One region of the Lysinibacillus sp. IITD104 genome, then DNA from elsewhere that is predicted to be linked to it. Evidence: riboswitches for the same ligand, from Rfam matches in the RefSeq annotation. Region 1 holds a riboswitch; the other holds the start of a gene.
What was found. A riboswitch is a leader RNA that binds a small molecule or an ion and turns the genes downstream of it on or off. The one in region 1 is predicted to bind thiamine pyrophosphate.
Positions count from the first base shown of each region.

Region 1 (3,156 bases):
ATATCTTCAAGGGAAAGAGAAGCAAGATTTAGTGGCGATGGAAGCAAGGGTAGAACAGCATCGTATTTCCTATGAGGAAGCATTTAAACGTTTGCAACAGATGAATGGATTTGCACAAGCATGCCAAGGCTTTAGTGAAAAGGTGAAAGAAATAGCGAAAGAGCTTCATTTACTTGAACAAGAAGCAGGGCGAGTAAAGGAGCTCTATGGATTATTAAATGGACAAAACTCGAAAAAGCTATCCTTTGAGCGTTATATCCAAATTAATTACTTAGATCAAATTACAGTTGCTGCCAATATACGGCTATATCATTTATCAAACGGTCAATTTGAGCTTAGGCGCTCAGATAGGTTAGAAAAGCATGCGAAGCAAAGTGGACTTGGTCTTGATGTTTATGATGCCTATACGGATCAATTACGAGATGTCAAAACATTATCAGGTGGCGAGAAATTTAATGCTTCGTTAAGCCTTGCATTGGGGATGGCAGATGTGATTCAAAGCTTCCAAGGTAATATTCATATTGAAACGATGTTTATTGATGAGGGCTTTGGCTCACTTGATGAGGAATCACTAAATAAAGCAATTGATACATTAATTGATTTACAGGATTCTGGTCGCATGATTGGTGTAATTTCTCATGTACCTGAATTGAAATCTGCGATGCCAGCGGTTTTACATGTGGAAAAAACATTGAATGGCCATAGTCAAACCCATTTTGAAGTGAAATAAAACGAAGGCGTATTTCCAGAAAAAGGAATACGCCTTCGTTTTATTTTTTTCTAGCTGTGGTTGTAGGCGTTGTTCCCTTTTTTGCAGCCATTACTTTTTTTACGATAGGAATAACAATAGGTGCTAACTTGACGGCAGTTTTTACAACGTTTGATACTTTCATCCCAAAACAGCTCCTTTTACAATTACTACTACCTGTTTCACTTAAAAATAAAACATTAACGGATAACACGAACAGCCTGAATTATATTCCAAATCACAATACCTAGTGAGACGAGCGCATAGATGGCGAATGAAGTAAACCAAATAATCATCATGGTCTTGTTGCTGGAGGTTGGATCTAAACTAAATGTAGAAAAAACAAAGACAATAAAGAATAGAATGCCAAAAACAAAAGGTATTAAATGAGAGACAAGTGCACGAATCGAATGTCTTTTTACATCACTGTCTTTTGTCACAAAATAAACAATTAATGGAACGATAAAAGGGGCGAAGAAAATACTAAGATAACTAAAGGCAGCTAAAATTTTTTGATTCTCCATAGTTGTACCTCCTTTTTAAATATTTACGCATGAAAAACAGCAAAGTTTCAAAAAATATATTGTATAGAAGGTTGTAATCCTCCTATCCATTGCGTACAATGAGATTGTTCAAATAAATTCAGATGTAACGACCACAAGGGGAGCTGATGATGTCAGCTGAGACTGGGCACGTAATGCCTTGACTCTTCGAACCTGTAAGTTAACGCTTGCGTAGGGATGTGGATAGAAACCGACACTTGTACGATGTGAGGCTCTGTCCTGACATCGTTTTTTCATTCTTAAAGGAAAAAGGTGTCAGAAAGAGACATATCAGCGCTTTTCTATTCCTGCTCTTGTATCCTACATCGGAACAAAGGAGAGAATATGTATGGACAAAAAAAGACTATTAATGCTAGTGGAGATTGCGATTTTTGCAGCGATTGGTCTCGTACTGGATCAAGTTTCCTTTAAAGTATGGGCACAAGGCGGTTCAGTTAGTCTTGTTATGGTACCAATTATGTTAATAGCATTTCGCTGGGGCTTAGTAGCTGGGTTAACAACGGGACTACTTGTGGGTGTTATGCAAACAATGTTTGGTTCCTATATAGTGCACTGGCTACAAGGATTATTGGATTATGGAGTTGCTTTTACAGTTGTAGGTTTAGCGGCGGTTGTACGTGGACCAGTGTTAGACGCTGCTAAACATATGAATAAAACTAAAATGGCACTTTATATAATAATAGGTACCGTTTTCGCAGGCTTCTTACGATACACAGCACATACAATTGCTGGTGCTGTATTTTTTGCCGAATATGCGGGCGACCAAAATGCATGGATCTATTCCATCATCTACAATGGTACATATATGCTACCAGCAACTATACTAACGGCAATCGTTGGTGTTCTTTTATTCACAGCCGCTCCACAATTAATGCAAAGAAAAGCTTAATGCAAGTCCCTTCACATGAGTGGAGGGACTTTTTTGTCGTGAATAGCTCTTTTAGCACTTTGCAAAGTAGGTAAGCATACAATATTTAAAGCGTTTATCGTTATACGCATAAAAAGTTATGTTATATTAAAGAATAGATATTAGATGAAAGGGACGTTATACATGATTGTAAAAACGCAAGAAGAGATTGAAGCTTTTAAAAAAATAGGACGCATTTGTGCTGAAATTCGCGAAGCGATGAAAGCTGCAACAAAACCAGGTGTTACAACACTTGAGCTTGATGAAATTGCTGGCCGCATGTTTGCAGAGGCAGGCGCTATTTCTGGACCAAAGGGAGAATATGATTTCCCAGGGTATACATGTATTAGTGTTAATGAAGAAGTAGCACATGGTATTCCAGGAAAGCGTGTTATTCAAGAAGGGGATATCGTAAATATTGATGTTTCTGGCTCTTTAAATGGTTATTTTGCTGACACAGGAATTTCATTTGTTGTTGGTGATGGCTATGAGGACAAAGAAAAGCTTTGTCGTGTTGCCAAAAGCGCCTTTGATCGAGCAATGACAAAGGTAAAGGCTGGATCTAAATTAAATCAAATTGGTAAAGCAGTTGAACGCGAGGCAAATGCTAATGGCCTAACTGTTATTATGAATTTAACAGGTCATGGCTTAGGTCAATCTTTACACGATGAACCAAACCATATTTTAAATTATTACGATGCATGGGATTCTACCATTATGAAAGAAGGTATGGTACTTGCGGTTGAGCCATTTATCTCAGCAAATGCAGAGCATATCGTAGAAGCTGGTGATGGCTGGACATTCGTGACACCGGATAAATCACTTGTAGCTCAAATCGAACATTCAGTCATTGTGACAAAAGATAAACCGATTATCTTAACGTCATTGGACGAAGAATAGAATGAAATGAAAAATCCTGCTAACCAATTTATTTTTGG
Region 1 covers NZ_JBAHYH020000001.1:749,775-752,930, forward strand. Annotated here, with positions in the region: gene V1L66_RS03820 (SMC family ATPase) at 1-730, shown strand, start outside; gene V1L66_RS03825 (hypothetical protein) at 771-893, opposite strand; gene V1L66_RS03830 (DUF4870 domain-containing protein) at 949-1,272, opposite strand; TPP riboswitch at 1,399-1,506, shown strand; gene thiT (energy-coupled thiamine transporter ThiT) at 1,640-2,200, shown strand; gene map (type I methionyl aminopeptidase) at 2,363-3,118, shown strand; gene V1L66_RS03845 (hypothetical protein) at 3,147-3,156, opposite strand, start outside.

Region 2 (3,156 bases), 1.4 Mb from region 1:
ATTACATTGGATGTCCTTGTGCCAAGTGAAGAGGTTGTCGTAACAGTAACGAAGGATGGTTATATTAAACGTACATCCACACGTTCTCATGCCGCTTCAAATGGGCAAGATTTTGCCATGAAGGATTCAGATTATTTATTGTATGAAGCAAACTTAAATACACAGCACCATCTATTGCTGTTCACAAATCGAGGCAATTATATTTATCAGCCTGTTCATGAGCTGCCTGATATACGCTGGAAGGATCTCGGCCAGCATATTTCAAGTATTGTGCCAACAGGGGAAGATGAATCCATTATTGCGGTTTATGGCTTCGAAACATTTGAACAGCCAAATACGTATGTCTTCACAGCCACAAAAGATGGCCAAATTAAGCGCTCACCACTCGCAGACTATGCGGTAACACGTTATTCAAAGCCAATTAAAACGATGAACGTCAAGGCTGGTGATGCGATGATCTATGCATCGTTTGTAACAGATGACGTGGAGCTAATGCTCACAACGGATACAGCCTATGCGATTCGTTTCCCGATGGAGGAATTACCAGTTACAGGTGTGAAAACAGGCGGTGTGAAAGGGATCACACTAAAAGATGGAGAAGCCTTAGTTGGAGTCAATGTGTTACAGCCTGATGTAACCCAATATGTAGTCATTGTGACACAGCGTGGGGCCGTGAAGAAAATGAATGTCGCTGAAGTTGAAGTAGCAAGTCGTGCAAAACGTGGACTAAAAGTATTAACAGAGTTAAAAGCAAACCCTCACCGAATTGTGGCAGTTGTTCAAGCAACAGACGAGGAGCAGGTTGTGATTGAAACTGAAAAAGGTGTTCAAGAGGTGATTGACGTACAGGCATTATCTCGTGCGGATCGCCATTCCAATGGTTCATTTAAAGTGGATATTGCAACAGATGGAGCAATTTCTCATGTTTTAACAGCCAAAAAAGAACAGAAACCAAGCTAAATGCATGCCCAGTCTCTAAGGAGTGCTGGGCTTTAAGCTTATTCAAAAAATAGCACCTTGTCATTTAAGTGAAACTATGGGTATAATAATCATCGAAAAGTTCATAGCGAAAGAATGTAGGGGGGCTAGTAATTGCTAGCTGAGATTGTGTCCGATAGACGCTGACCCTTTGAACCTGATTTGGCTCGTACCAGCGTAGGGAACATCTATTCAAAAAAGCAAAGTTTTGAAGATTGATTGCAATACGTCTGGGAGGAATCCTAGGCGTTTTTTTATGTTTTCAAGCAACAGCTTGCCAACATTGTATACGCTTTCTTCTGGTGACAACATTCATTCATGAACACTTTCATATTACAAACTGGGAGGCTTTCGCATGAAAAAATGGTTATTTATTCTATTCGCAGCACTATTGACATTAGTAGGCTGCAGTGACAAGGGTGACAAGCAGGCTGCTGACAAGCTGAAAAAGGTGTCTGTGGTACTGGATTGGACGCCGAATACAAATCATACAGGACTATATGTTGCCAAAAAACTCGGTTATTTTGAGGAACAGGGCTTAGATGTTGATATTATCATGCCTGGTGAGGCGGGTGCAGATCAGCTTGTTGCTTCTGGAAAGGCGGATTTTGGCGTGAGCTATCAGGAAGGCATAACACAGGCACGAGTACAGGATGTGCCGCTGGTCTCAATCGCAGCTATTATACAGCATAATACATCTGGCTTTGCCTCTATTGCTTCAAAGGGCATTAAATCGCCAAAGGATTTTGAAGGAAAAACCTATGGTGGTTGGGGTGCGCCATTAGAGCAAGCCGTTTTACAATCACTAATGCAGACGGAAAATGCAGATATTAACAAGCTAGATATCGTCAATGCAGGCGATTTAGATTTCTTCACAATGATGGAAAAAGATATTGATTTTGCTTGGATTTATTATGCATGGACTGGTATTGAAGCTGAGCTGCGTGGGGAAAAGATCAATATGCTATATCTTACAGATTATAGTGATCAATTGGATTATTATACGCCAGTTTTAGCTACAAATGAAAAAATGATACAGGACAATCCTGATGTTGTGAAAGCCTTTGTGGCAGCTGCATCGAAGGGCTATGAATACGCAATTGAAAACCCAAGTGAAGCGGCTGATATTTTAATCGAAGCAGCTCCTGATTTAGATAAAGCGTTAGTGCATAAAAGTCAGGAGTGGCTGGCCGATAAATACCAGGACGATGCCAAGCAATGGGGAGAGCAAAAGCTTTCTGTGTGGGAAAATTATGCGAAATGGATGTCTAGCAATCAAGTACTAGAGGGCGAATTTGATGCGAAAAAAGCCTTTACTAATGATTTCTTACCTAAAAAGGAGGCCAAATAAGATGGCAAATTCATTAATCAGTGTACAAATCATTCCGAAGACAGAGAAATATGAAGATGTTATACCATATGTCGATGCAGCAATTGCGGTTATCGATGCTTCTGGGGTGAAATATGAGGTACATCCATTGGAAACAACGATGGAGGGTGAGCTGTCAACATTGCTTCAAATCATTGAAAAAATGAATGACAAGATGATTGAGCTTGGTGCCATTAATGTCATTACACAAGTCAAAATTTTATATCAGCCAACGGGTATTACGATGGATACATTAACGGAGAAATATCAGTAATGAAACGTGCATTACAGAAGGGAAGGACGATAATTTTTATCGCCTTCCTCTTATTCATATGGGAACTAATCGTGCGTATGGCTGAAGTTCCACATTGGTTATTACCCGCGCCAAGTAGTATTTTGTCGGAGGCCCTCCAGTCATATCATACCTTTCTACCACATGCATTCGCTACGGTGCAATTAGCCCTACTAGGTTTGGCCATTGGCATTGCTTGTGGGCTAACGGTGGCAGTAGTGTTGCATCGGTTTACATTTATTCGAGAGCTGTTTTATCCAATTCTTATTATGTCGCAAAATGTTCCTATTCTTGTCTTGGCACCACTGCTTATTATTTGGTTTGGCTTCGGCTTATTACCGAAGCTTATCATTATCTGTCTTGTGTGCTTTTTCCCGATTGTCATTGCGGCAATGGATGGATTCAGGCAAACAGCACCTGAGTTAAAGCATTATTTTGCCATGGTTGGTGCTACAAAGGCACAAACCTTTTGGAAGCTAGAATGGCCTCATGCCTATCCTGCTATTTTTTCAGGCGT
Region 2 covers NZ_JBAHYH020000001.1:2,198,666-2,201,821, forward strand. Annotated here, with positions in the region: gene parC (DNA topoisomerase IV subunit A) at 1-960, shown strand, start outside; TPP riboswitch at 1,069-1,179, shown strand; gene V1L66_RS11160 (ABC transporter substrate-binding protein) at 1,334-2,329, shown strand; gene V1L66_RS11165 (thiamine-binding protein) at 2,331-2,621, shown strand; gene V1L66_RS11170 (ABC transporter permease) at 2,621-3,156, shown strand, end outside.
Region 2: linked by a shared signal. The riboswitch ahead of V1L66_RS11160 (ABC transporter substrate-binding protein) and the one ahead of thiT (energy-coupled thiamine transporter ThiT) in region 1 are both predicted to bind thiamine pyrophosphate.